2 regions of the Psychromonas sp. L1A2 genome follow, and region 1 is predicted to be linked to the other one. Evidence: riboswitches for the same ligand, from Rfam matches in the RefSeq annotation. Region 1 holds a riboswitch; the other holds the start of a gene.

Region 1 (15,751 bases):
TCTATGCTTGAAAATGGCCATGATGGTGTCACTGCAACGCTTATCTATTTTGTTATTGGCGGAGCGCCGCTAGTGATAATACATCGCTTGAGTAACACCTTAGATGCAATGTGGGGTTATCGAACTGATCAGTTTAACTATTTTGGAAAATGCAGTGCGCGAATGGATGATCTATTAGGATTTGTCAGTGCTAAAATCACCACATTATTATTTGTCGTGATTGGTTTATTTAATAGCACGGCTAAACAGGCGTTAACTAATGCATACCAACAAAGCCTTGAATATAAAAGCCACAACGGTGGATGGGTAATGGCATCTGGTGCAACGGTTCTTAAAGCGTGTTTAGGTGGTAGTGCCGTTTACTTTGGCAAGACGGTTGTCTCTCCACAATTAGGTGAGGGAGAGGTTGTGCAAAGTAAACATATTAAAGCGAGTTTACGGCTAGTGAAACAAGCTGTTATCTTGTGGATGTTAATTATTTTTGTCTGGTCATTTTTCTGATTTTTATAGTAAATAACTATTCAAAAACCTGCCATTTACGTATTCATTTTATCAATTAAAAAGGTAGTAAATCATGGCCATTTTACATGGAGGTCAACTCAGTCGTGTTGCAACACAATACCAAATTCCAGAAAATGAATGGTTAGATCTATCAACGGGTATTGCGCCATTCAGCTATGGTATTCCAGTCATTCCAGCTAAAGCTTGGCAAGATCTTCCGACTATATCGTCATCTCTCATTGAAGCGGCTAAACATTATTACCATGCTGATTTTTGTTGGCCTGTCGCGGGAAGCCAGCAGTTAATAGAAAAGCTCCCTGAACTATGGACTGAAAAGTTAAATGAAAAGCTAAATCAAAGGGAAAGTGAAAAGTACGATGTAAAAAATAATCGAGTGGAAAATGCTGAAATCAAACACGCTTATCTACCTAAGGTCGGTTATAAAGAACATCAACAAGCTTGGTCTAAAGCCGGTTATCAATTACACTTTTATCAACAATGCTTACCGGGCAATATCGAGAAAAATAGTATTGTTGTGGTGATTAACCCGAATAATCCGCTCACAGATACCTTTACCGTTTCACAACTTCTAAGCTTAAAAAAGCACTGCGAACAACAACAAGCGTTATTAATTATTGATGAAGCCTTTGCAGATATATTCGCTCCAGCATTTAGCTTTATTCCCCATATTATTAATCATCAACTCGCGCATAACGATGTGATCGTATTACGTTCATTTGGTAAGTTCTTTGGGTTAGCGGGCGTACGTATTGGCTTTGCCTGTAGTACTCAAGCATGGTGTGAAACGATTAAAAATAGTATTGGTCCTTGGTCTATTAATGGCCCTGCTTTATTTATTGCAGAGCAAGCGTTGCAAGATAAACAATGGCAAGTTGAGCAAAATAAACGTCTCGATCAACAAAGTCACATCATGCAACAGTTATTGAAAACATACCTTCCTAGTGCACGTGTTGAAGCTAATGCTTTATTCATTACAGTGTTTTTAATTAATGCACCGGTTGTATATGAGCAACTATGTCAGCAAGCTGTCTATGTACGGTTAACCGATGAAAACAATGCACTTCGTTTTGGCCTTACTGACAAGGTTAATACACAACGTTTATCCGACGCATTAGCAACGATTGTTTAATATTTATATTTAAACGTAAAGAGTCGTCTTAATCATCCTTTATGCAATAACCTATCTACTATCAAAATATGTGAGCGCTGTAAAATTGTTAATGTTTTTCATTGCTCAATATCTATAAAGTAAACTAGCCGCATTATAAATTTGATGGTACTTTAATTTATCTTTACCCTTAACGTCATACTTATTTAAAACTCACATAAAGAGAAATAATCATGAAAAAATTTATTACGTTACTATTTTTATCACTTTTTATCTCAAGTTATGCCAATGCCGCAGATGGATTAATCTCTGTTGAAAGTAAACATTCAGTAAAAGAAACAGCTGATAAATTTGCCTCAATTGTAGAAAGCAAAGGGTTAACTTTATTTGCACGTATTGATCATCAAGAGAATGCCGCCGGTGTGGATTTAACCTTAAGAGAAACTGAAGTTATTCTTTTTGGTAGTCCTAAAGTGGGAACACCACTGATGCAATGCGCACAAACAATGGCCATTGACCTACCTCAAAAAGTGCTCGTATGGAAAGATGCAGATAACAAAGTATGGCTTTCATATAACGACCCTGAATACCTAAAACAAAGACACAGTATTGAAGGTTGTGATCCGGTAATAAAAAAAGTGTCTAACGTATTAAGTGCGTTAACGGGTGCAGCTGCTAAATAAGCGCTACACAGTTTTTATTACAGTCTTAATCTCTTTTATAAGATTGACATGGAACGTTAGTGAATAAGCTAACGTTCTTTTATCTTTTTTAAACGGTTAAAGTTAAATATTGGATAGCTAAGTTCATGATTCTGATGCATTATTCTTGATGAGTTATCTCGTTTCGATTTAAATAGTAATTCACCAAGAGCAATTTCAATATTAATGCGAATCTCAATATTAATACCAATGTAACTAACAACTATCACCTAAAATAAGGACATTTATGAAACTATCTCATATCGCTTTGATTACCATTGCCTCTTTTAGCTTTAATGCTCAAGCAGATCTACTTGACGATATTCAAGAAAAAGGTGTCTTAACTGTCGGCACTACGGGCGACTACAAACCTTTTACCTATTTTGATGGTAGTGACTACTCTGGTTATGATGTTGACGTTGCAAAACATTTTGCAGAGCAACTAGGTGTGGAAGTTCGCTTTGTAAATACCACGTGGAAGCACTTAGTTTCAGACCTAAAAGATGGTAAATATGATATCGCAATGGGAGGGATTACACGTCGTATGTCCCGTCAATTAGCCGCAGAACAATCTCAAGGTTACATGACATTCGGTAAAGTATTTTTAGTGGCTAATGGTAAAGAGGCGCAATACGATACGTTACAAGAAGTGAATGTACCTAGTGTTAAAGTTGGTGTGAATATCGGTGGGACTAATGAGAAATTTGCAGAGCAGTTTTTAACTAAAGCGACTGTAATAAAGTATGAAAATAACTTGGATGTACCTAAAGCTGTTTCAGCAGGGACAGTTGATGTGATGGTAACTGAAACGCCAGAAGCACTGTATTACCAAACAATAGATAAAACGCTACAAGCGGTGAGAGAAGAAAATCCGTTTACTAAAAGCCAGTTTGGTTACTTAATGCCCACAGGTGAGCAACGTTTATTAAATACGGTGAACTTCATTATGGATGAAATGAAGCTAAAAGGTGTTGATGAAACGTTAATGAAGAAAAACTCTTTAATGTAAATGTTGAGGTTATCTTTAAAAATAGCCGATGAAATGGTGTTTTTACTTTTTTAATCTAAGCATTTTTTAAATGTACTTTTTAAGTATATGTTTAAGCCTAGCTAACTGAGCTAGGCTTTTTTATGACTAAGCTTTTTTTGTTTTTTTAGCTTTGAAGCATTGCTTTAACCCGCTATAGGTTATCGATGCAGAAATAATAAAGATCTAAGAAAATAGCGAATAAGCCTGTCTAATAAACATTGCCTATAAAGAATAAAGTGTGAACTCCATCATTTAGCTTGTTTTTTAAAAAAACCTTATTAATATAACAATCAGTTAAACGACTTTATTTATTGTTCATAACAATGAGTAAAGGTCCTTTAGCTAACTCGACTTCAGGGCGGGGTGTAATTCCCCACCGGTGGTATTTTTACAGAATATAATTTTCTAGTAAAAGAGCCCACGAGCGCCTAGCTTTATCAAGGTAACTTTTGATAAAGCTAGGGTCAGCAGATTTGGTGAGACGCCAAAGCCGACGGTTATAGTCCGGATGGAAGAAGATCGATAACAGATAGATTTATTATAGAGTGAAAACAGATCAGGCTAGGCGATGACTTATGCGCATGATTATTTCTGTCATTTGTCTTTGTTACTTTAGTCACAGGGTATTTCCCTGTGCTTATTAGCATGGTTTAAGTACCTAAAGTTATCCGTCATCACGCTATAAGTTTACGGCGATTTTTGTACTGTAAAATTTAAGTCTATTTGTTGGATTCTTGAGTGATTAGATTTGTTTGATCCTATTGAATCATGTTCTTTCCAAGCTCTGTCCTTCTCTCCTTTTTTGTTTTAGGAAATGTAATGACAGGTATTATCTTTATTTTTTTCGCGTGCCTACTTTGGGCCGCAGATACATTAATTCGCTACCCCTTACTTTTTGGTGGCTCCAGTGCGCAACAAATAGTGTTATTTGAACACATAATTGTATTTGTTGTATTGATTGGTATTTTTGTATTTAAGCGTCGTAAACCAAGCTTTTTAAGTCGTGGAACCTTACTACCATTTATTGTGATTGGTGTTTTTGGATCGGCTCTTGGAACATTGGCTTTTACCGAAGCTTTCTATCTCGCTAACCCAACCGTGGTTATTTTATTGCAAAAGCTACAGCCTTTAGTTGCTGTGACCTTAGCGTGTGTTTTATTAAAGGAACAAATCAATCCTCGCTTCTTTTTCTGGTTAGGTCTTGCTTTATTGGGAAGCTTATTACTTATTTGGCCAGATTTACAAATCCTCTCCGCTAGTTTTCAAGAAGGCAATATAGAACATAATAACAATGCATTATTAGGTTATGGCCTTGCTTTATTTGCCGTAGTTAGTTGGGGATGTGCCACAGTATTCGGTAAAAAACTCAGCACTAAAGGTTTAGATAGCGTGGACTTAATGGCTGGCCGTTTTAGTTTTGGTTTATTAGGGATGTTACCTTTTGCCTTTATGACACCAACCCTAATCACAACGGTAGAGATAAGTGTTTTACAAAAAATAGCGATACTCGCTTTGCTCTCTGGTGTATTAGGTATGTATTTTTACTACCAAGGCTTAAAGCGTATTCCTGCTCACTGGGCAACACTCGCTGAAATGTTTTTTCCGGTCGCCGCTATTTTTATTAACTGGTTATTTTTAAGTGTTGAAATGACACAAATTCAATTGGTGGGTGCCGTTACATTGATTGCAGCTAGTACGATGGTGCAACGAAAGCCAATGGAAAGGGCGGTTGAAACTGCTTAATAGTGACTGCTTAATTGTTAGATTGCCTACATTTAGGCTCTTTGAATAATAAAGAGCCAAATACCAATCACAATAAACGCTTATCTAGTTTACTTGTTAAAACAACCCACTTCCTCGTTGTAAATTTCGTAAAGGTAACAGCCATTAAAGCATTAACCTCTTTTGGTTAATTCTTCGATAAACGATTAACGAAGTTAATCTTCGAAAGGCTCAATTTACGCCTTGAATTGAACTGTTTTTCCAGCGAAATTTTAGATAATATATTTAAGGAAATCGATGTAATACGTTGCTTTAGCTACTTTTTATTCTCAATATTGACTACCATTTCCTTATTTAAATAATCCATTTTTAGCTTGTTACCTCAAGTATTTCAACTTACTTAAGTCGATTATTGTATTTTGCACGGTGTTTGCACAATTAATCGTTATTGTTGCTTAAATTTAATTAATTTGAGCTAGATACAATGCAAAATTATGGTGTTAATGCAGTAAAAATATTAAAAAAATTGTCCGTTGTTGCTATTACTTTTTCATTAGTCGCATGTGGTTCAGGTGTTGAGACAACAACAGAAACAACAACCGTAGAGTCTACTACAGAGTCAACCGATGGAGTGTTATGTGACTACTCATACAGCGAATATAACGATTCAGAGTCAGTACAGGCAACAAGTACTTCTAACTGGAGTTGCAGTAGTAATACTCGTGATTTAGTGGCTAATGGTATTCCTGACCATGATGTCGGAGAGTTTCCTAACGAAGATAATCCAAATACTATCTATGAACAATCAGTCAGTGAAAGCTTTACCTTAACACCTGTTGAAACAACAAGTTCGACTACTTTAGGTGGGCCGCGTGGCAATATAGGTGTGGCGTTAAATGGTATTAAAATTGATGCAGGCACAGCAGGGAGTTGTGATGACTCAGGAGACAGTTGTAGCTTAATTGATAACAGTGGTAATTGGAGTATTGAAGCATTAGGTCAAGATGCATTTGATTTTGGTACTGACAGTAATAATGCACACGTTCAGCCTGATGGAGCTTATCATTATCATGGTATGCCAGAAGGGTTTATTGCGCTTCAAGGTGGCGATAGCTCGATCATTACATTAATTGGTTGGGCTGCTGACGGCTTTCCTATTTACGCTCGGTACGGTTATTCCGATGCAGGTGATGCAACGTCAGACATTAAACTTATTACTGGTAGTTATCAATTAGTCAGTGACATTAGTGATAGTCGTCCATCGACTGATATCTATGCACTTGGTTCATTTTTGCAGGATTGGGAATATGTTGAAGGTTTCGGTGATCTTGATGAGTGTAATGGTCGTGTAGGTGTTACTCCGGAGTTTCCTGCTGGGATTTATCATTATTATGCAACAGATAGTTACCCATACTTTCAACGTTGTGTAAAAGGCCAGCTTTAACTTTGCTAATAAGCCTTAAAAAAGTATGAAAGATATATTGGATAAGCATCGTCTTAAAAGTAGTTTTAAACATCGTCTGAAAAAATGTGAGATAAAATGAAGTTTTTTAAAAATATACTAATAACTACAGCCAGTATTGGCCTGTTAATTACTCCGGTTATGGGCTCTGCTCATTTGATGGTGGCTGAAAATGGTACGCTAAACTTTGTTGATGATAATGTTTATATTGTTTTGTCATTACCTATTTCTGCCTTTAAGGGCGTTGATGATAACAAAGATGGACATGTTTCTTTGCATGAATTTAATGCACATAGAACAGAGATAAGTGCGAATGTGATGCATAACGTTTACTTATCAGACGTTAATAACAAGTTTAATATTGATGGTTTGTTACTTAATCCATCTACATCTCATCAAAATACTTCTGAGGTCGAGCACTTGACGATTATGGGACGTTACTCATTACCAACACTCACTACTAAAGTCAGTTTTAACGTCAAATTGTTTAGTGGAATTCAAAAGCTGCAACACTACGACATTACTGCGACTAATAAAAAACAAGCGCTTCACAATAAGTTTCAACTTAATCCAACGACCTCGTCTACTATTGTATTTAAATAGTTAAACTAAAAATAATCGCTTACTGAGGTTGATTTTAGCTTACGATTTTATCGTAAATTAATTATTTTATTGGGTTGCGCGTTTTTATGTTTTCATAAATATTCGTTACGAAAATTCACATTCCTGTTCAATTGTTATTTGTCATTAGGACGAAGTGTTAAACAACGATTAGGTGTTGTCATACTCCATAAGCGAAAATCTACTCGCCTTAAAATTAATTTAGAAAGGCTAACTAGACTAACAATTAATGCTTATTATTTTTGCTCCAATTTTCTAATAAAATAGGGATGTCTTGCGCTTTAACGGGTTTAGAAAATAGATAACCTTGTAACTCTTCACAATCTAAGTTCTTCAAAAAATCCCATTGTTCTTGTGTTTCTACACCTTCTGCAATTACTTTTAATTTAAGCCCTTTGGACATCATAAGAATTGCAGGAACAATGCTCGCGTTTTCTTCGTTATTAGCACAATCATGAATAAATGAACGGTCAATTTTTATAATATCTACGGGTATTTTATGCAGGCAACTTAAAGACGCATAGCCTGTTCCAAAATCATCAATGGCAATTGTAAAACCATAATCAGATAATTGTTGTAAAGTCGTTTGTGCTTTTTGATGATTATCAAAAACCGCATTTTCTGTGATTTCTAATGTAATGGTGCTTGGATCTATTTGTCTTTCTTCAAGTATATTAATGAATTCAGTTGCTAAGTTTTTATTTTGAAACTGTTTTGCTGAAACATTAATAGAGCATTTTAAATGAATGCCTGAACGGATCCATTTTTGTTGTTGTATACAGGCATTTTTAAAAACACGGAGTCCAATTTCTTCAATTAAACCAGCCTCTTCTGCTAAAGGGATAAATTCTTGTGGATTAAGGCCATGATACTTTTCTGCGGGTAAACGGAGCAATGCTTCGACACCACATATTTCACCAGTAGTACTTTTAACTTGTGGTTGGTATACAAGAAAAAAATCATTTTCACGCAGTGCTGTATGCAAGGTATGACGAATCTTTGCGGTTCGATTAAGTGAATCTTCTAACCCTTGTTGATAAAAAGAAAACTGGTTTTTACCACTGTGTTTTGACAGGTACATCGCCTTATCAGCTCTTTGTAATAAGATTTCTGATTGTTCTCCATGCTCTGGGAATACTGCAATACCAATACTGGCGCTAATAAAAGCAACTTGTTCTTTAATGGTCACTGGGACGGATAATGTTTTTACGATTTCTCTAGCAATGTCCGCTGCAAATTGGTCATGCTCGATATTCGGTAATATCAGAATAAACTCATCGCCAGCAAAACGGGCTAATATATCTTCACTTCGTAAACATTTTTTTAATCGCTTACTCACTTCTATTAATAATAAATCACCACCATCATGCCCTAATGAATCATTCACTAATTTAAACCCATCAAGATCGATAAATAGTAAAGCAAATTCAAGTTTCTGCTGTGTTGATGTTGAGATCATTCTGTTCAAATGTTCATTGAATAATACTCGATTAGGTAAGTTGGTAAGAGGGTCTTGGTATGCAAGCATTCTAATATGCGCTTGTTGTGCCTTAAGCTCTGAAATATCTTTATAAGCGCCACGGTAGCCAATGGTTTTCCCATATTTAATAATAGGGTTACCCGTGGCAAGCAGTACTTTTTCACTGCCATCTTTGTGTTGGTAACGTGTTTCAAGACCTGCTAGCTCATCTTGATTTTGCATCGATTTTATTAGTTTTTGTAGTTCGTCTGTAGCGTATTTAGCAATAAAATGTGTCATCGGCTGACCAATAATCTCTTCACGGGAATAGCCTAATACTTGTTCGACGCCATCTGAGCTGTATTTAAAATGTGCTTCTGTATCAATTTCCCACAACCAGTCTGAGGCACTATGAGCAATGTCACTAAACTTCTTCTCAGCTTCACTTAAGTGATTGACGTGAATCTGATTTTTTAAAGCAGAGGAGAACAGAGTGAGTAACCCTTCATATATAACACCTTTACGTACAGCAAGGTCTAATATACAAGTACCAATAAAATCTTTTTTAAAAGATAACGGCATAATAACTAAAGCAAATAATGGGTTATCGTTTTTAATATTGGGTGGAATTAATTCTGAAGCGGGATAGGGGATTTTAGATATCGCCAAGCGTTGCTTATCATGCATTGCAAATACACAATTCATTTGTGTTTTATCTTCACCTAAGTCTTCAAAAATACTGATATAACAATCATTAAAATGTAAGTCCTGCTGTAATTGCAGTGCTATTTCATCAAAATTGAGTTCTGAATTTAATTGAATGCCGATTTCCCTCATCGTACCAAGCTGTTGTTCTGTTTCAAAGCTACGATAGTGGCCTGCTTTTACATGGCATTGCTGTACTATTTTAAATAGATCACTCGCAATATTGATAGATTTACTTTTGTTTTCAACACGTTCAATTGACTGTATTAATCGATGGTGGATAACTTGCGTAAGTTGACCCCATAAGAATATTTGGTCTGTTTTTAACGTTGATTCTAATAGGTCACTAAAGTACCCAATTAACTGATAACTCTCTTTATCTTGTAAGTCCGTTAGTAGCATTGTTGATAATGTGGAAGCAATATCAGGGGGAGCATATTCTCGTTGATCTGATGGGAGGTGGTTAATGACTTGCGCTAACTCCATTTGAATATTTTCTATTGTTAGCATTTTTTCAGAATGCTCTGCATTAACTAAGTTAGATGATTGAGATAACCCCATATCAGCTTGATGACACCCACAAGATTGTCTTACGACTAATGATGTTGGCAGTACTGTATTGTCGGTGATGACCTTCCCATCAATAATATCAATTAGTTTTTTAGCTGCATACCATCCCAGATCATAGGTGGGTTCAATAATACTGGTTAGTGGTGGATCGGCAAAAAGGCTGTTCATATTGCCCATACTACCGGTCACAATAATATCTTCTGGTACTTTTATACCTTTCTTTTTTAACGATGAGATGATTGAAATAGCTTGGCTATCGGTACTGACTACAATTGCCTGAGGCCATTCTTGCTTGGGTTTTTCTAGTAGTTCATCAAGCCTTGGTATTGAGGCATTAGTGGACATATCACTGGTGATATACATGCCAGGGTCAAAATGTATTCCATACTGTTCTAATGTCGCTTCAAAAAGCTGTTTCTTACGTTGGCTAGAAAGATGATCGCCTGTTGGACCTGCAAAGGCAAAACGTTGAACATGATGTTGATTGATCAAATGTGTGACTAAATCTTCAATACCTTGCTGAGGACTATAACCAACATCGAGATAACCTGGGATAGAACTCGTCACCGTGATCACGGGGATATGAGAGAACTGTTCTAAAAATAGCAGTTGTTGTTCCAATGAAATAAAGCGACTCAGTGCGCCCATGGGAATAATTAAACCATCAATGGCATCTTTATCAATTAGCTCAAATATTCGGTCTCGAGACATATTAGTTTTAGCTGGCTTAGCAAATTCTGCCCCACTAAAACAGAGAGTATTATATTGTTGTTGCTGAGCGTAATCTTTAGCACCAAAAATAATACCTTCAGAAAAAGGGGTTGCCATCATATTGGTTAATATTGCGATAGTCGGAAAGTTATTCTTTAGAAGGCTCATATTCATTTAATCACCTTAAATAAATATCCACTTCCTTTCTGTTGATAGTTGTTAATACCCACCATAATAATCATATCTCTATCCTTGAGCTTTTGAATTTTTTAATGAGTGCGTTCTCTTCTTGTGAACGCTTGAACTGTTAGCGGAATAAAAGTATCGAGGTCATCTTTCAGCATGATTAATTCAAGTTAGTACGGTATTCACTAATCAAACAATTAACTAATCAATCTACTAAACAGCTTTTAAAGTGCTAAACATGGCTGGTTTTTAAAAAAGGTCAAAAGAATAAAACGACTTTGGTTTATATTAACACGAGACTCTGAAACGTGGTGCACATGACGATACAATTAATTCATTACGATTTTATATATATTGATTATTTAAATTTTACTAAACAATTCAGGATTAAGAGATTAAAGTATGAAGCGCATATTTGAATACTAACAGAGGATATATAATGTTTAGTCATGTAGTACTAGGTACAAATAACATTGAGCAATCAAAGAAATTCTATGATGCCACCATGGCAGTGTTAGGTTACCCAGAAGGCGTAATCGATGAAAAGGGGCGTTGTTTTTATTTCACTTCTGAAGGTGTCTTAGGGCTGACTTTACCTATTAATGGCGAACCAGCAACGGTTAGTAATGGCATGACAATCGGTTTTAAAGTTGCGAGTCCAGAAGTAGGCGATAAATGGCATGCAGTTGGTTTGGTTAATGGTGGAACTGCTTGTGAAGAGCCTCCTGGTATCCGAATTGGTCCCGCTAAAACATTGTACCTTGCATATTTACGCGACCCATCAGGTAATAAAATTTGTGTTGCACATATTTTACCTAGCTAAAATGAATGAGTATTAACTAGTTAAAATAATGGCCTCTGCCAGACTAAAGTGAATGGGAGTTATACCGATTACATTAAATATGTTATCTAAATTTTGCGCTGGAAAAACAATTCAATTCAAGGCGTAAATTGAGCCTTTCGAAGATTAACTTCGTTAATCGTCTATCGGAGAATTAACCAAAAGATGTTAATACTTTAATGGCCATTCCCTTTACGAAATTTACAACGAGGAAGTGGGCTGTTTTAACAAGTAAAATAGATAAGCTATTTATTGTGAGTGGTATTAGTATTGAGTCATTTTTGTACTCGTTCATTAATTCCCTTTTTAATGGGTTCACTGATTGTATCGTCGACCTAATAAATAACTGACAACTTAATAAAAGGATATTGTTTTTATGTCAGATTCTGCATTAAATAAAATAGAAATATTAACCCGCCATCGATGGTTTGAAGATGCAATGGCAATATTAATCGGCACCAGTTTAGTGTCTTTTGGTGTTGTTTTTTTAAAGCATGCGGGTCTTTTAACGGGTGGTACGGCTGGCTTATCACTTTTAATTCACTACAAGCTCGACATTCAATTTGGTTTGGTATTTTTTCTTATTAATTTACCCTTTTATTACTTCGCACTTCGTCGCATGGGCTGGATATTTACCCTCAAAACCTTCGTAGCGGTATTCCTTGTATCAACATTCTCATCGTTACACGGCAAGTTTATTGATATCCAATCGCTCAATGCAGTTTATGCAGCTATCTTTGGCGGCTTTCTGTTTGGTGTCGGGTTTATTATTTTATTTCGCCATAAAGCCAGTTTAGGCGGATTCAATATTTTAGCTTTATATCTACAAGACAAGTATTCGATTAAAGCAGGGTGGTTATTAATGGGAGCCGATTTGACCATTATGTTAATTTCATTATCTGTCGTATCGTTTTATCAGTTAGTGTTATCGATAGGATGTGGGGTGGTGTTGAATGTGATCATCGCATTAAATCACCGTAATGATCGCTATAACGTGTGATTTCATGATGTTATTTTTAGCTGCTTTCTTATTTTCGTTATGATGTTAATAATGAACTCAGTTCGATCTAAGTTATGATCTAAGTGACGTTATAACCGTAATAACCTATTTACCAATAAAAAGATGAGCGTCGATTGAAAAGAATATTAATAGTTATTGCACTCATTCCTGTTGCGGTTCTAGTTTTTGCATTCATAAAAGACAGCACCGTGACTGGGCTTAACATACTCAATACTGGTGTTTCATTATTGTCAAATATGAGCGTACAAAAAGACATCGTTTTTGATACTAACAAAGGCTTAAAGCTTGATATTTATAGCAACGCCGATTGGAAAGACAATACTAAGCGTCCTGTCATTATATTTTTTTACGGAGGCGGTTGGAGTTGGGGAGACAAAGCTTACTTTACCTTTGTGGCCGATAGCTTTGTGAAAAAAGGCTACGTTGTTGTGATCCCTAATTACACACTTTACCCGGCAGCAAAATATCCAACGTTTGTGAAAGATGGTGCGAAAGCGGTGGCATGGGTAAATGACAATGTGTCCGAGTTTGGTGGGGATGTTAAAAATATGTTCGTTACGGGACATTCTGCCGGTGCTTATATTGCAGCTATGGTCGCATTTAATGACCAATATTTAGCGGTGGAGAATAAATCAACATCAATTATAAAAGCCGTAGCAGGAATTGCTGGCCCGTATAATTTCACGCCTAAAGCGCAAGAGTATATTGATGTTTTTGGTGAAGAAAATTTCGATGATATGAAAATTCAACATCATGTCAACGGTAATGAACCACCCGCATTGCTTATTCACTCCGAAGGCGATACTACGGTAGGTCTCTTTAATCAAAAACTAATGGAAGAGGCTCTGACTGCAAACGGGGATACTGTTGAGACGTTAGTCTACGGGCAGGAAATAACACACATAAAAGTGTTAATGAAGTTACATCCGTGGTTTGCAAATGAAGTGAATGTTGCGTCTGATATCGATGCATTTTTTAAAGGTGTAAAAAACAAATAAAAAGGCAAATAGTGACTTCTATTTGCCTTTCATAATATTGATTTTTTGGTACAACAATTACTTAAGCGCTTTAAGCTTGCGCTTACTTACTTGTACTTACTTATTTGTGCTTAGTTAACTGTTTTTAGAGAATAACGTTTTTAATAAAACACTTAACTCATCTTATTCAGCTGTTTTTGTTGCTAATTCAATGTAAATCTCACGCAATTTCTTCGCTACATTACCTGGTTTACCATCACCGATAGTGTGACCATCAATTTCAATCACAGGCCATACAAAAGTGGTTGCTGAACTAACAAATGCTTCAGCCGCTTGATACGCTTCTTCAGCCGTAAATAAACGTTCTTCAATTTTGATACTTTCTTTTTCTGCAAGTTCAAGTAATGCCTTACGTGTAATACCGTGCAAAATGTCATTACTTAATGGACGTGTTACTAACACACCGTCTTGCGTCACAATATAAGCATTATTTGAACTGCCTTCAGTGATGTAACCATCTTCAACTAACCACGCGTCATCAACTTGTTTTTCGATGGCACCTTGTTTAGCCATACATGGAGCAAGTAGACCCACTGTTTTGATATCTCGGCGTTTCCAACGAATATCTTCAGTAGTAATCACTTTCATGCCTTTCGTTGCTTTTGGACTATTTAATAGCTCACGCGCTTGAGTGAATAACACTAATGTCGGCTTCACATTTTCAGGGTAACCAAAGTCACGATCGCCAGCAGAGCCACGGCTGATTTGTAAATAAATACCGCCTTCATTAAGCGTATTCTTTTTAATGAGCTCTTTTTGAATGTTGGTGATTTCTGCTAGTGTTACAGGTAATGCTATTTGTAATTCATTACATGAACGCTGTAAGCGAATCATGTGGCCTTCGTTGTCGACTAATTTACCATTAATCACCGCCGTTACTTCATAAACGGCATCGCCAAAAAGAAAACCACGATCGAAAATAGAAACCTTAGCTTCATCTTCTTTAAGATACTGACCATCTAGGTAGACAATACGTCCCATCATTTAATCCTCGTAATATAGCGATAATCTGATTCTCGCTATTTATAAAATAGATAACCTAAATTCATTAACTTAAAATTTGGGTTCTTGTTAATGAATTAACCCCAAAGCGCTGCTTGGTAAACATTCATTAGACTTTCATCAAATTGGATGCCTGATTGACGATCTTCAGCCAGTAATAATGGCCCATCAAGATCAACAATTTGAACATTTTGCGCAACGATAAAAGCAGGTGCCATTGCAAGCGATGTTGCAACCATGCAGCCAACCATAACCTGTAATCCTGCTTTCTCAGCTTCTTCTTTTAAAGCGATGGCTTCTGTTAAACCACCGGTTTTATCCAGCTTAATATTGATCATGTCGTAGCGACCAATAATATTTTTTAAGCTACTGCTATCATGGCAAGACTCATCGGCACAAAGTGTGATTGGTCGAGGTAAATGGGCTAGAGCCGCATCATCACTTGCCGGAAAAGGCTGTTCAATCATTTCAACATTTAATTTTACGAGCTCAGGCACCATCTCTAAATATTGTGCTTCATTCCAACCTTCATTTGCATCTACGATAATACGTGCATTAGGCGAACCTTCGCGAACAGCTGCAACACGTTCCACATCACCTTCACCTGCAAGTTTTAACTTGAGCAATGGTCTGTGTGCATTTTTTATTGCCGCTGCTTTCATTCGTTCTGGTGTGTCTAAAGATAATGTGAACGCAGTAATGACTGATTCAGGCTGTGCAACTTCAAGCTGTTGCCAAATACGTTGGCCTGATTGTTTGCAAGCTAAATCCCAGTAGGCGCAATCTAATGCATTACGTGCAGCGCCTGCGGGTAATAAGGATTGCATTTCTTGTCGGGTTAACCCGGCTACTATCTTGTCTTCTAAAGCCGCCAGTTCAGCGATCACTGACTCGATTGATTCATCATAGCGAGCATAGGGAACGCATTCTCCACGACCAGTATGTTCACCTTGTTGCAGTTCAACTACAACAACATTGGCATGGGTTCTACTACCTCGAGAAATAGTAAAAGATCCTTCAATAAGCCAGCTTTCGTCTAGTAGGTTAACCTTC
Region 2 (15,751 bases), on a different contig from region 1:
CGACCTACTTTCAATTGAAAACGTAGAAGGTTTTGGTGAAGTTGACCCAGCTGAATACGCTGACCTTGAAGTGCACCGCCATGTTGAAGCTAAGTTTAAAGCGAAAAAAGAACACAACATTTTAACGCTGTTAGTACCAAGTAAATTGAACGGCCCTAAAACTGAAGTGTCACATAAATTAGTGGGTAATTCTTTAGAGTTAACGATTGATGGTGAAGTGGTAGTGATTGAGCTTTAAGCTAATCACTATAGAGATATAACACCATAACGTTATATTTCTGGCTTAGTTTTAATACAACTTAGTTTCAATACGACTGAGTTGTAATATGACTTAGCTTCTCTGTATTAAGAAGGCTGCTTATAGTGATATAAGCAGCCTTTTTTATTATGAAAAAACGGTGCTTTTCTGCCGTTATTAACGGTTTAATAAAGCTTATCATTAGCTTTTTAATAAACCTTAATCATCAGGTTCATCTATGCCATTGGAGCGGTATACATTTAATTAAAAAACTAAACTCAACAATCACAGCCATTTTCTCATTACGATTGTTATCAGCATGAATTATCCCACTGAATGGAACTAACTAGTCCTAAAACTCAAGATAGAACTACTCATAACCTAAGGATATAAATGACATGATAGTCAAAAAGAGAATGCAAACCGTGATACCAATGTTACTTGTTTTACTGTGTAGCTTTTTCATTAGTAAAGTCACCGCTCAAACATTACCCCTTCCCTACGTCATCAATAATATTTCAGAGTTTAGCGATGAAAAAGTCTATGTCGCCCTTGTGGGTAAAGTAGATGATACCGACGTTTGGATAGATATGGCCACTGGTGAAGTGAATGAAATGTCAGTGGAGAACAACACATTAAAAGGGCCTGTTTATAATGGTAATTATGGTCCAGGTGCAAACGCGATGTATGCAGATGTTTTCACTTTACTCAGCGAGATCCCAGATAAAACCATTAACATGCCACTTATTTCTTCAGTGCGCATTTTCATCTCATTTGAATCACCGCTTTACCTCTACTTTTTCGGTGATGGCGGCGGTTATTCAGCCCCTTCATTATCAAATGATTCAGATCCGAACCTAAACCTCAGATATGAATTAGTTGAATTAACCTATGGTGATAATGGCCTTTGGACAAATACAACGCGTGTAGATGCATATCAATACCCAATGGGCCTTGAAGTTTGGGGTACAGACGGTTTCTATAAACGTGTTGGTGAAGTATTAGCCCATGAAGATATTCTTGAAGAATGGACTTCACGTGTAGGAGAGGCTTTTCAAGGTTCGCTTGACGAAGACCTAGGCATTATTTTAAACCCATCAAAAAGCACCTCTTTCCAAGATGGAGAAAGCTACAGCGACTATTTCTCAGATTATGTTGATGCTGTATGGGCTCGTTATACCGATGAACCTATGTACTTAAGCATTGGTGATGCTGGCGTTTGGTCTGGCATTGTTGTTGATGATCAATTCATCTTTACCAATGAAAGTGATGGCACCATCGGCATGATCTCCGCAAAACCAGATACGCTTGAGATTTTAGAAGCCAGTGGCGTATTAGCTGAAGATGTAGAAAGTACTGGAGATGTTAATGCTGATTTAAATATTCAAAAACACTTTAGTGCGGCATTCAACCGTGGTGCTATCGATCTTGATGCTGAAAGTGGGGAACTATTAGAATGGTCAGATCTTAGTACTTACTTTGGCGACACCACCACGCACAACGAATATGTTGCCTTCTTCCACTCTGAAGACATTAGCTTTGAAGGTGAGACCTATGCTTTTGCTTATGATGATGTATTTGATTACTCATCAACAATACAAAGCACAACGCCTGAATCAGTAAAAATCACTATTGGTGGATTTGTTGATGACCCTTATGTCGCACCTGAATCAATTACCTTATCTGAAAGTAGCTTAAGCCTTAGCAGTGACGAAACATCACAACTAGAATCAACTTTATTACCTACTGATGTAGATAATGATGCCATCGTTTGGGAATCAAGTGATACCGCAGTGGCGACAGTAGTAGATGGTCTTGTGACAGCACTAACAACAGGCACATCGACCATCACCGTCAGTAGCTATGATGGAACTGTGTCAGCGAGTATTACCGTTGAAGTTAATGATGGTGATTACAGTAATGACACAACCGTGCGTATTCAAGCAGAAGATTACAGCGCGATGTCTGGCATTCAAACACAAACCACCACTGACAGCAGTGGTGACTTAAATGTAGGCTGGATTGACGCTGGCGATTACATGGAATACAGCCTGACGATAGACACAGCAGGTGATTACACCATTGCCTACCGTATCTCGAGTATTGATGCTGAAGGCGCTGTAGAAGTTCAAGTAGATGGCGAAACAGTGCTCACCACCACCTTTGAATCAACAGGGAGTTGGGACATTTGGACAACACAATTAGACACGCTTACCTTACCTGCAGGTAATATCACCCTTCGTTTACTTGCAACAGATGATAACTGGAACATTAACTGGATAGATCTTACCTTAGATGAAACCACTAGCAGTTCTGAAAGTAGTTTTGATGAACAAGGCTATGCACGTATTCAAGCTGAAGATTACAGCGCAATGTCTGGAATTCAAACAGAGACAACCATTGATAGTGACGGAGACCTAAATGTAGGTTGGATTGATAGCGGTGATTATATGGAATATCAAATAACCGTAGCAACAGCAGGCACCTACACTATTGAATATCGTATCGCGAGCATTGATGACAGCGCAGTCAATATTCAAGTAGATGGCGTGACAGAAATCTCAACTACCCTTCAATCAACAGGTGGTTGGGCTAATTGGGAAACCCAGTCAGACAGCATCACCTTACCAGCAGGCGAGGTAACATTACGTTTAATAGCAACAGATGATGATTGGAATCTGAACTGGATAAATTTAACGTTAAGTTAGCCCAACATAAGCTTAAACTTGAAATTGAAAATAAGATTAACGTATTGAGTTAGTTTTAGCTTTAGCTTTAGCTTTATTTTTTAACGCAAGGCCTTCTATAGCGATATAGCAGGCTTTTTTTATTGTCAGCCCAAACTTACACCTTTTTATTTTGTTCGAGTTCATTTAAAAGTGGGTTCATCTGCCTCATCTCTGTGCCATTAAGTCAGAATAATGCCATTCTTCCAACTATCTTCTATTTCAACTATCTTCCTTATTCAGTAAGCGTTAAAATCTGCCCGCTAATTTAACTTAGCAATTCTCAGGGCGGGGCGAAATTCCCCACCGGCGGTAAACCTTTTAGGTGAGCCCGCGAGCGCTTTATTGACTGTTTAACGTAATAATAAACGTAGTAATAGTAGCAATGAAGGTCAGCAGATCTGGTTTAATTCCAGAGCCGACGGTTAAAGTCCGGATGAAAGAGAAACCAAAGCACTACAGTTGTAGTGCTAATTGACATCATCTAATTGTTGGATGATGCCATTCTCAATGCCCTGATTCTGGTAACTATTCAAAGGAAATACCATGAGTCAGTCTCTATTAAGTTTATTCGGTGATGCACATTCTCGTGTATTAAATGCAATTCAATCAATCAAAAACGGCTCAGGCGTGTTAGTGGTAGATGATGAAGACAGAGAAAATGAAGGTGACTTTATTTTTGCTGCTGAAACATTAACAACCCCACAAATGGCGATGATGATCCGTGAAGGCAGTGGCATAGTGTGTTTATGCTTACCAACAAAAACCACTCAAAAGCTACAACTTCCACAAATGGTCAGCAACAACACCAGCCAAAATACCACCGCTTATACTGTCAGTATCGAAGCGAAGCACGGCGTGACAACAGGTGTTTCTGCAGCAGATCGTGTCACTACCATTAAAACCGCAGTCGCACCCAACGCAACAGCAGATGACCTATCTCGACCAGGCCATGTTTTCCCACTACAAGCAGTTGAAGGTGGCGTATTAGTACGAAGAGGACATACGGAAGCAGCCGTTGATTTAGCGACATTAGCAGGGTTTGCTCCCGCCGGTGTTATTTGTGAATTAAGTAATGAAGATGGCTCGATGGCACGTTTACCGGAAGTGGTGAAGTTTGCACAGCAGCACGATATGCCAGTGGTGAGTATTGATGATTTGGTGAATTATATTAAAGCAGAGCAGGTAGCTTAATTCATATATAGCTAGGTGTAGTTTTGGATTGCCAAAACTTTTAAAACTGAAGTGAGTTATAGCTTTGTGGGCTGTCTGTAGAAATATAGACGGTCTTTTTTTTGTCGCAACAATTGTGCTTTTGGTTTAGTTTGTATTTGAATAAAGTAAGATTCGTCTGCGCTCATGGAGGCTGTCTGATATTTATTAGCTTTGATTTCGCCCTGTCGGCGACTTTACTTTTTCTGAACAGCAGAAAAAGTAAGCAAAAAGACTGTCACCGAACCGCTTTCTTATCCAAACAATAAACGCATTTTAAACGTACCGTTTCGTACGTGCATCCATGCACTAGCCTCAACTAATCCAAACATCCTGTTTGGCTTTACTAAAATACATTGATTGCTTGGGAAAGCTCAACGGCGGGAATTTGTAGCCATGATGAGTATTGGTTCGTCTGTGCTCATTGGAGCAGCATGATTATTCTTTACTTGGTGTTTCGCCCTGTCGGCGTTTAGCGTTAGAAAAACCGAAGCACAGTTTCGCAGTATGAATAAGCAAGATTCTTTATACGAACAAAGAAAAGCTATATCTATGAAAATCGAAAAGAAATTCGCCCATATCGTTTTTTAATCTCCTCTTTTGAAAATATAGCAATAACTGCCTTCTTAACGCACCGTTCATACGCCACATCCCTGTGGCGCTCTGAACTAGCAACGGCATCCCTGCCTAACCTTGCTAAAGGCAGATATTGATTCAGAAAAACGAAAATGGAAAATTGATGCAGCCGTGTTGAGCGTCCTAGTAAGTCGATGCACCTTAAAGCCTCAACTAATCCAAACATCTAATTTGGCTTTACTAAAATGAGTTAATTGCTTGGGAAAGTTCAACGGCGAGGAGTTGTACCCATAGTGACTGTCGCATTACGAATAATCAGGGCTTAAAACTAGGCTGGCTGTAAATAAACTAACACTATTCTTCCTTTCCGTTGTTAATAAAGAATTATCCCACCTTTCCACATCATTAAATTTTGACGTTTTATTCTAAACATTTGATTTACTGTTAATTGAGCCTATTATTAATTGATTTTTAACAAATTAAACTATTCCGTATTTCCACCAGAAATATGGAATTTTTCGGTTTAATAAACTGTTATATTTTTATGGGGTCCGTATGGTGGATTTGAAAGATCTTGGTTTTATTTCTAGTGAAAATAGCGCGCAAAAACCAATAAATAATATGTTTGATGATGTTTTTGAATCTCAACAACAGAAAATGGACGATTTGGTGAGAAATACACCACCACATCCCCCAAACCCAGGTAACGAAACTAACGAAAAATTGGAAGATTTACAATTAACTATTAAAGATGGAGTATCTGAAAGTTCGAAGTCATCAAACTACTGGAATAGAGTTATGCTTTTCGTAAGTTTGATTGCACTTGCAACTTCTGCTTTATTTTCTATTTTGTCTTTTAATTCATCTAATGAAGCATCCGTCCGATTACAGAAACTGATATCAGAGCAAAATCAACTATTAAGAGCGAATATCGAAAGGAATAAAGAAATACAAAGCAATCCAGTTAAAAAAGCACTTGAAATGAATAATCTTTTAAATAAAAAAACACAAAACAGGTAGATGTAATAAATAAAATATAACAAGCTAATAAACTCGGACGCATAACTCCAATTTATAAATTTACGGTAAATTGTGATTTATAAGTCATTATTTTAAAATGTAATAAAAATACGAGAATATGTATTTTTTCTTAAAAAAAGAAAAATTCTACAGCCTCGTTATGTTTATAAGGAGGATTGTTCACTTGAGCAACGCTGAAAATAAAAATAAAGAGAAAATCTCTCCAGAAGTTCTTTTTAGGTGTACAGAGGATCTCCGAGATTCCCTTGAAAAACAATCTGACGCAACACGGAAAGTAAGTACTGCATTAGAAAACTTAAACACTAAAATAGATGGTCTAGAAAAAGCGTTTAAAGATTCATCAACAAGCTCTGGTCGTGTAACTAAAGCATTAAATTGGTTAACTTTTGCTTTGGTTTTAATTGGTGTTGCACAACTAATTATTGCATAAACAGAAATAAATATAACAAGCTAATCAACTGAAAATAGAACGGTTGTCAGCGCAGGCGAATCAACACTACAATCAATAATTATAAGGTCAGTTCTTATTTTTTATTTTTAAAATATGCCTATCAAAAAGCTACAGATAATCGATGTTCAATGTGGCTACAACTCCCCTACCGTTGAGCTTTCCCAAGCGATAAATGACTTTCAGCAACAGCAAACAGGACGTTTGCTGTAAGTTCATTCAGCACATGGACGTGCTGTATGAACTGGTGCGTTAAGAAAGGCAATTAGCGTTTGGATAAGAAAGTGATCCGGTGGCCAGTTTCTTTGCATCCTTTCTTTTCTGGTAAAAGAAAGGGTGTCGCCGACAGGGCGAAAACACTGCCAATAAAAATTAAACGGCCATGATGAGCGCAGACGAACCAAAACTCAAAACGGCTAAAAAGAGTGGGCTTAGATTTTTTGCCTTTTAAAAATTTATCCACAAAACCCCAACAAAAACAAAGCTCAATGTGGCTACAACTCCCCTACCGTTGAGCTTTCCCAAGCGATAAATGACTTTCAGCAACAGCAAACAGGACGTTTGCTGTAAGTTCATTCAGCACATGGACGTGCTGTATGAACTGGTGCGTTAAGAAAGGCTGTTAGCGTTTGGATAAGAAAGTGATCCGGTGGCCAGTTTCTTTGCATCCTTTCTTTTCTGGTAAAAGAAAGGATGTCGCCGACAGGGCGAAAACACTGCTAATAAAAGTCAAACGGCCACGATGAGCGCAGACGAACCAAAAAACAAAGACAAAGTACGGGACACCCAAACATTATTAACGCAAGGGTTAAGCCCTTAACTCAATAAATCCCTCATGTTTAGCCCTCTAATCCCATTTATGACTCAATTTAATCAATTAGTTAATAAAAGAAAAATAATCTATTTGATCTAAAGTAAATGTAAGCTACTGTCATTTTTATTTAAAATAAACAGGCTGAAAATGAGAAATTCTACAGCCTCGTTATGTTTATAAAAGAGGGGTAGCAGCAATATGAAGAAAAAGCAGGATTTACGAGATCCCACGGGTACTTTAATCCCTGAACTTAGCTCTGAGTGGACTTTAAATGTAGAGGCAAATAAATATATAAAAGAGTTTTATTTAAATGGGGAAAAATGCCCTTCATATGAAGTTTCATGGAAAAAATCTGAAATTTTAGCGCGCTACTCTTTAATTCAAAAAGATCTTAAACAATTAATTGAAATGCTTTCCATTGCAATAAATTTGGCTTCTGATATTCCAGATATCCAAGGTGAGAAAAATGGTTATATCTTTGATTCCTGTAATGAAACTGCCTTGATTAGAAAGTCCCTTTATATTTCGTTAGTTATTACATATGGTAAATGTTTCGCGTCAGCGAATGGACGTCGCCTCAAGTTGGATAAGTCTGCTGTGTTTAATAAAGAAACTGATGATCTGAAAGTACTACATGAACAGTTAATTGAGGCGCGAAATGAGTATATTGCTCATGGTGGGAATACAGACTTAGAATCATCGTCTGTTAGCTTAGTATTCCATCCAGATTTAAGAAATAAAGTTCCACCAATTATGAGTATTGATAGTTATTATGTGAACTCCTTGTCAAAGTCTTCGTTTGAAAAGTATCAAAAATTAATTGTATATTTAAATGATTTTGTCATTAACAAAATAAATGTACTTTACGAAAAAGTATACGAAGAACATATAATAAGTAACGTTGCTGATTTATATAATCAAATATAAACATACAAGTTGTTTAACAAGGACGTTATGTTCAGGTTTGATCTTTCCCGTATATTTAAAAGGAATTGAAAGAGAAATGGTTGACACGATCAAAAAATATTTAGAATTTATGATAAAGCAGAATTTCATTGTTAGATATATATTTCTATCTTTATTAGGGACACTTGGTGGGGCAACATATGTAGGAAAGTTAAGTGAATATGCTACTTATTATTATGCTTGGTCTAATGGGTTCAGAGTTCCTGCGGAGGGAGTTCCATATTTAAACTTAACTGTATTTGGTGCAAGTTTCAGTATTATTATTTTAGCAATTATTGCTTTCACTGCGATATATTTTTTTGGAAAGCTCATCTATAACTATATTCAGAATGACATCATACTTAAGGGAGCAACTTCTATTTTACAGGTCCTAGTAAAAGATAAAAAAAATCAACTGTTATTCTATTCTGTATTGTTATCGCTCTATTTTTATCAGTAATTGTATTTACTCTTCCATATTTATCTTTTGTAGTCACCATAAGTAGATGGATAATCGTCCCCTTGGTCTTTTTTGTAACATTTATTACTTTGATGGTTCTCTGGAATAGAAAAACACTTTTCATTTTGGCTGTAGTTATATCATTTTCTTTTGCAGTTATTACGCCATCTATTTTATTTAATGCTTCTCTGTACAGTAATTTATTAGGTGCTTTAGGGTACGGTGGGGGAATAAATATAACAATTGAATCAGGCAAAAAAAACTACATCAATAACAAACTCTTACTAAGAACATCAAAATATTTTATTCTTATAAAGAACAACAAAATTATTGAAATTCCAAGTAACAAAATAGACCGCATAATATACGATTGATGAGAAAATGGAGTCAACTCTTGTTTTTACCTTTTAAAAATACTTTCCCACAAACCCCCAAGCAAAACGATGCTCAATGTGGCTACAACCACCTCACCGTTGAGCTTTCCCAAGCGATAAATGACTTTCAGCAACAGCAAACAGGACGTTTGCTGTAAGTTCATTCAGCACATGGATGTGCTGTATGAACTGGTGCGTTAAGAAAGGCAGTTAGCGTTTAGATAAGAAAGTGATTCGGTGGCCAGTTTCTTTGCATCCTTTCTTTTCTGGTAAAAGAAAGGATGTCGCCGACAGGGCGAAAATACTGCCAATAAAAATCAAACTGCCACGATGAGCGCAGACGAACCAAAACTAAAATCGGTTAAAAAACGGGATTAGGTATTTTTTTGCCTTTTAAAAATACTTTTCTACAAAACCCTAAGAAAAACGATACTCAATGTGGCTACAACTCCCCTACCGTTGAGCTTTCCAAACGATAAATGACTTTCAGCAACAGCAAACAGGACGTTTGCTGTAAGTTAATTCAGCACATGGATGTGCTGTATGAACTGGTGCGTTAAGAAAGGCAATTAGCGGTTGGATAAGAAAGCGATCCGGTGGCCAGTTTCTTTGCACCCTTTCTTTTCTGGTAAAAGAAAGGGTGTTGCCGACAGGGCGAAAATACTGCTAATAAAAGTCAAACAGCCACGACGAGCGCAGACGAATCAAAAGAAAATCTAGCTTTCTCAATCAACCTTAAATATCAAAAAAAGCATAGGTTCTTGTTTCAATGCTTTGTCTTGGTTTACCACTATCGCCCTGCCCTAATAACGGGAAAGCGGTGTGCATGGCAAAGCGTGAATAAGAGGAGTCACTATCAAAGCCTTTGATTAAAACGGCTTCTGTTCCATTCATTCTTGGATAGTAATACCATTTTTGATTGTTATTCTTTTTAAGGGCAAAAATCTCGCCTTGATGCTTGTCCGTTGAATGCATATCGTTAAATGATATTTTAGCTTTGACTAAATCTTTTGAATCTAACGTTGAAAAATCTAAAAATGCTAAGGGATCTTTCTCTACTACACCGGCGATAGAACGCCATACGTTTATCTGGATCATTCTTTTCCCAGCAAAGCGTTTTAAGATGGCTTCGTCTAATACTGATTGTGCCCTTATTGGCCCTGTTTCATGTGTGTAGTCGTTATGAACATGGTAAGCAGGATGACGATTAGAGTTTTTAATGCCACGGCGTACGGTATGGTCAAAGGCGAAGACATCGGTTGCCCCGGTTTGCTTTTTAATAAGCGATTCAACCTGTGGATAATAATCTGATTTAACGATTTCTGGCGTTAAGAAGTCAACTTCGTTTGGTGTAAAGCTGGCGAGTTCAAAACCTTCTTTATTTAAACTAAAGGTTTGTGCAGGGTTGGCTAACCGAGCATCAATCACTTCTGTTTCCTGAAAGATATAATCATCACTGTATTCTTGCTGTTCATCGAAACCAGAGTAATTAATAACGGGCACCGCTGTTGATTCAGCTTTAATAAAATGAAGCTTTGTTTTTTCAGTGATGTAATTGCTCATACCTTTCTCCAGAATAATGTAAAAAACACAACCTATCATTAGATAGGTAGGTTGCGATATTAGCCGTTCACTGTCAACTTAATTTTTATAGAAAGTCTTTTCGGTTTATTCTTTAACATAAAGAATAAAAAGGTAAGCAAATGAAAGTTAAGTAAAAAAAGAAGGATGTATGATGATATTGAAAAAAGAAATATTAAATTTTTAGAATCTATTCTTAAGATGATAAGTAGATAGCTAAGTCGATAAACTTAAATAAAGGAAATGTTTAATAGTTGTTTCGATATAAGAACCTTATATAAAAGGTCTTATATAAAGAGCTTATATAAAAAGCTGGAGAAGACGTTATACAAAGAAGGAAGTTGCACTTAACGTATTAAATCGACGAATCATTAAGTGCAAATAAAAGGAGATTTATAGGTTATTGGGTCGCCAGTTTAAAGTAGCTATGGTCGTTCAGCGCTTTGCTGATCATCATTGCGCCTTCTAACAAGCTAACCGTTAAGATAGCTGCATGTGAGGGTTCACTTTCACCGTTGGCAATATGTGCTTTCTCTAACCATGCTAAGTTTAAGTCAAAGAAGCGTTTTACTTCTAAGCGCACTTTATCCGGTAAACTTTCATTTTGTGCGCCTAATAAACCACATAAACACATTTTGTTATCGGTTAATAAAGCGTTTCTAAATAATTGGGTGTAAACATCAATAGGATTTTGATTGTTAGCTTTTATTTCATCCACCTCACCTAACGCACCTAAAAAGGCATTAGTGTATTGATGAGCCAGTTCAGCACCTAAATCTGCTTTAGTAGGAAAATGGTAATGAACACTCGCACTTTTAATGCCAACTTCATTGGCAATTTCTCGAAAGCTAAAATTATTATAGCCACCAAGACGAACTTTATCTTCAGCAGCTTTTAGTAATGCTTCTTTTTTGGACATGTTTATATTTCCTATCAATGAACCTGAAATTATCAAGCAGTGCATTGTTATTTACAAGTATTATTACACATCACTGAATACCTGAAGCAATAATAATTAATGCTCAAAGTTGACTTATTATACGCTAGATAATATAACTATCTACTGATAGATACATTTTAGTTGTATACTTGAAAAATATTAAGTAAGACTTTGGGAGAACAAGATGAAAATAGCGGCGGATTTTAGTCAACGTGCAGTTGTGCACAGTCAATCACAAGAGTGGATAGCCTCACCAATGGTAGGCGTTAACCGAAAACCTCTTGATAGAGTGGGTGCAGAAGTAGCAAGGGCTACGACGATTGTAAGTTACGATCCTGGCAGTGAATTTACTGAGCATGTGCATACAGGCGGAGAAGAATTTATTGTATTAGAAGGAATATTTCAAGATGAGCATGGCAGCTTCCCAGTAGGCTCTTACATAAGAAATCCACCACAATCAAAACATCAGCCTGGTTCAGAACAAGGTTGCGTCATGTTAGTAAAACTTTGGCAGTTTCAACCAAAAGATAGAACCCACGTACGATTACAAATGAATAAGATGGGCCAAGTACCCTTACCTAATAATAAGGGAGTGTCGATAACACCTTTGTATAAAGACGATATTGAAGAAGTGAGTTTATTACATTTTGACGTAACATCAGAATACACGTTAGATGCTTTAGGTGGCGCAGAGTTATTTATACTTGAAGGTTCAATCCAAGAAGGTGATGATATTTTATTTAAACATAGTTGGTTACGTACGCCAGTAGAAACTCAGCTCACTATTAAAGCAGGTAAAAATGGCGCTAAAGTCTGGGTTAAATCAGGCCATCTAACGGATGTTGAAAATCAAATTACACGTGTACAAAATGCTTAAAACGACTGCATGCAAGTCAGTTAAACATTAATATGAATCTACATAAATAGTTGTTCTTTTTAACGACTCAACATAGCTTACTTATTGTTTGTAACTGGTAAGTTAATGACAGTTTGAGTCAATGACATTAAAGAACAACTACTTTCCTAGCTACGCTATAAAACCCAACTATCATAACAATCCAACTTCATCTACGCCGTTGACCAACAGTTATCACAACATCTCCTATAAAGACTAAAACATTCATAATGTTGGCATACATATCGGCTAGCTTTGAAATAGATTTACGTAGAGTTGAATTGATAAGGTGGAGTATTGCTTAGATTAGTAATGACTAGATTAGTAATGCTTAGGGAGTTTAATTATTTAACCTCAACTCTAGTTAATGAAAGCGGAATTATATTTAAAATCAGAAGGTACTATTTTTTACTGTTTATTTTTTACTATAAAGTGCCGTTAATTTTACGTAATTCAAGGCGAATTATCGAAGCAATAACGGGTTATTGAGAAATAATTTAACGCAGAAATCCGCAGAAATAGCGGTGTTGTATCGCTTTGCTTATCCAGAGCTGAGGTTATTTAGGGTTGAGGTATTGTTTCTAATCAGAAAGGTAAGCCGATATTGCTTTAAAATATAGTGTTAGATATTGAATAATGTAGGTTTAGAGATCGGGTAAAGGTGGATTTAAAAACACAGAAAAAGGACAAGGACGATGACGATGACGATGACGCTATAGGTTACATAAACTAATGATATAAACTAGTGACGTAAACTGTATAACTTATCGTCCTTGTACAAGGTGATTTAAAGTGACTCAAATTACTTTATATCAGCTACTTTGGCGCTGATGTTATGTCATGTGGAAGAAACAAAGTTTGTTTCCATCTAGATCATAAACATATGAACCATAGAAGAAGTCAAAACGTTGACCAGGTTCACCGGCACAAGTAGCACCTAATTCAATCGCTTTATTGTACAACGCTTGTGCACCTTCAATTGAACCACCAGGGATAGCAACTTGTTGTCCGTTACCGGCACTTTGCAGGTTATTATCATGAGGAGTACATACCGCTAGCATTGCGCCACCAGCGTCTGTTCCATAAAATTTAATTCTATCCATTTCTAATAAAATTTTACCGCCGACTAATTCAAGCAATTCATTGTAAAAAGAAACCGCTTTGTCTAAGTCTTTTGAACCAATCGTTGTATATCCAATCATTGTCTTAATCCCTGTTTTAAAAATTATAAAGTTGGTGTTTAGCCTGTAACAAATATCAGCAAAAAATAGCAGTCTATTAGAAGGTGCTTCACTTGCTAAGTGCCTATAAATTTATATACCTACCGATAGATAGTCAACAGTTATTTTAAAATAATATGACAGTCAATGACAAAAAGTCACAATAGCTCTTGAGGGAAACGATTGGAAATAGTGATATAGGAACAGATCTTAACAGGTCAACAATAATTTAATTTATTATTAATTAACAAATAGTTACACTAATTTATATGGCAATATAAAAAGACAAACTCGACATTTAAAGACATTTTTTATTGGCGATGAAGCGGGCGAACTTATTTTAAAAAATTATTTAAAAGAATAATTAAAGTGAATAATTAAAGTGGAAAATTTGAGTGAAAAATGAAGCCGATTAAATATTAAGAGAATAAAAAAGTGGGTAATAACATTATTTATAACGCTATTTTATACGTCATTTTGCACATAGATTTATGAGGGAAATAAGGTTCATTAAACAAACTAATAAACCCTATTACGCTAAAAATAAGTACTTTTTAATGTTAATTTTTTAGGCTTGTTGCACCAAGTTATAACCATAGGCTAGGATAATTAATACTAAGGCACCTAATCCTTTTAGTAAGGTTTTCTGGTTTGCTTTAACGTCTATTTTACACAATTTACTAAACCAAAAATGCCCTACTACGCCCGCTAAAAGTGCATAGATTAACGTGACTTGTTCTGTTTCTTTTACAACATCAAACGCACTATACAAATAACCGATTAACTGACTCGTCAACGAAGAGATATAACCTAATGGGGTATGGGTTAATGCCATGTAGGCAATAAAGAAAACAAAAATAGATAGCGGTAATCGGTATGGTAATAATTTAGATTGAGTCATGGTGGTCTTCTTTAATGTGTAAAGTTATATTTTGAACCTAAACTTCCTAAACAATTGTTTTTATTGTTTAAAAAATTAAGTGTTATAAGCGCTGATTAAAATAAACTGATTTTAATGATCAAATAAGTTATTGGACGATATTACAACACAAGACCTCTTTTGTATTGATTTTACCTAATTTCTGATAACCAAACTCACAATAACTTTAATGGGCAAATGAACCTTTAATTTCACAATAGCCAAATACTATCAACTTAAGAAAATAAAACGATTTAACCTATTTATTGAATTTGAGTATATTGTGCGAAACAAATAGGGAAATCTCATGAAACCAGTACAAGAAAGTAAATTACTTAATACACCAAACTGTATCGCAACATCACCGATTAAAGGCACAGCCTTAGTTGTTGAAGGTGGTGGACAACGTGGCATCTTTACAGCCGGTGTATTAGATAGCTGGTTAGCACAAGACTTTAATCCTTTTTCATTATTAATTGGGACGTCAGCTGGCGCTCAAAACCTCTCAACTTATATGACACGACAAGCGGGATACGCTAAACGTTCTATCATGCAATTATCGAGACATCCTGATTTCTTTAGTATGAAACGCTCTTTTTCAAAGCGTAATGCAATGGATTTAGATTGGTATTTTGATCGCGTAGGTGAACCTGAATACCAATTGAATATGAATTGCGCACAAAATCAATTACAGGGTCGCCAACTGCTTTTTTCTGCCACCAATATGGAAGGGTTTCGCCCTGCTTTTCTTGAACCAACGACAGACAGTTGGTTGACTATGCTTAAAGCATCCAGCGCTTTGCCTTACTTATACAAAAAAGGCGTCACTATTGGCGATGCAAATTATGTGGACGGTGGCGTGGCTATCCCTATTCCTATTCAAGAGGCTTATGATCGAGGAGCAAAGAATATCATTGTATTACGCACTGCCCCTGCTAATCGTAGTATTCGTTCTCCTTGGGCGCACAAGTTGAAATCTTGGGTATGTAAAAGCAATAATTGCCCTAAAGTGTTGGATATTATTACTGGCCATGAAAATGCTTACAATGATGCCATTAGGTTTATTCACACTCCGCCAGAAGATGCACAAATTTTCGAAATTGCACCACCACAGAAGTTAGCAAGCCGTATATTAGGCAGCAGCGATCAAGCTTTAATCGCTGACTATAAAATGGGTTATGAAATGGGCACTGCATTTTTAGAGAGCCAGTCTGCTCAACAATTTAAAATACATTAAAGTTTATTCTACTGAGTAGACAAACTTAATCATTGTTCATGGGGACAGATAGCCACTTATTAATGATTAATGAATCTGCAATGTATTTACTATCTGTGTTTGTATTGAGTAGAACAATACGCTCT

Evidence for each region. Region 1 has a riboswitch for FMN ahead of GQR59_RS13075 (DMT family transporter). Riboswitches for the same ligand answer to the same signal wherever they lie in the genome.
Region 2: another riboswitch for FMN. It lies ahead of ribB (3,4-dihydroxy-2-butanone-4-phosphate synthase); the one in region 1 lies ahead of GQR59_RS13075 (DMT family transporter).

What each region holds. Positions count from the first base shown of each region.
Region 1 is NZ_WUAG01000002.1:584,864-600,614, reverse strand. It holds gene GQR59_RS13095 (cobalamin biosynthesis protein CobD/CbiB) at 1-501, shown strand, start outside; gene GQR59_RS13090 (threonine-phosphate decarboxylase) at 575-1,651, shown strand; gene GQR59_RS13085 (DUF302 domain-containing protein) at 1,864-2,313, shown strand; gene GQR59_RS13080 (transporter substrate-binding domain-containing protein) at 2,579-3,340, shown strand; FMN riboswitch at 3,707-3,886, shown strand; gene GQR59_RS13075 (DMT family transporter) at 4,181-5,104, shown strand; gene GQR59_RS13070 (YHYH protein) at 5,568-6,527, shown strand; gene GQR59_RS13065 (hypothetical protein) at 6,624-7,148, shown strand; gene GQR59_RS13060 (EAL domain-containing protein) at 7,393-10,779, opposite strand; gene GQR59_RS13055 (VOC family protein) at 11,237-11,620, shown strand; gene GQR59_RS13050 (YitT family protein) at 12,015-12,638, shown strand; gene GQR59_RS13045 (alpha/beta hydrolase) at 12,773-13,657, shown strand; gene GQR59_RS13040 (D-amino-acid transaminase) at 13,820-14,677, opposite strand; gene dgcA (N-acetyl-D-Glu racemase DgcA) at 14,776-15,751, opposite strand, start outside.
Region 2 is NZ_WUAG01000001.1:245,479-261,229, reverse strand. It holds gene GQR59_RS01075 (DUF4962 domain-containing protein) at 1-238, shown strand, start outside; gene GQR59_RS01070 (beta-1,3-glucanase family protein) at 637-2,946, shown strand; FMN riboswitch at 3,240-3,416, shown strand; gene ribB (3,4-dihydroxy-2-butanone-4-phosphate synthase) at 3,511-4,158, shown strand; gene GQR59_RS01060 (hypothetical protein) at 5,308-5,772, shown strand; gene GQR59_RS01055 (hypothetical protein) at 5,957-6,223, shown strand; gene GQR59_RS01050 (hypothetical protein) at 6,507-6,704, opposite strand; gene GQR59_RS01045 (hypothetical protein) at 7,254-7,982, shown strand; gene GQR59_RS18545 (hypothetical protein) at 8,059-8,460, shown strand; gene GQR59_RS01030 (CmcJ/NvfI family oxidoreductase) at 9,570-10,397, opposite strand; gene GQR59_RS01025 (TetR/AcrR family transcriptional regulator) at 10,816-11,334, opposite strand; gene GQR59_RS01020 (cupin domain-containing protein) at 11,540-12,232, shown strand; gene GQR59_RS01015 (VOC family protein) at 13,084-13,452, opposite strand; gene GQR59_RS01010 (hypothetical protein) at 14,039-14,371, opposite strand; gene GQR59_RS01005 (patatin-like phospholipase family protein) at 14,697-15,626, shown strand; gene GQR59_RS01000 (TIGR03643 family protein) at 15,716-15,751, opposite strand, start outside.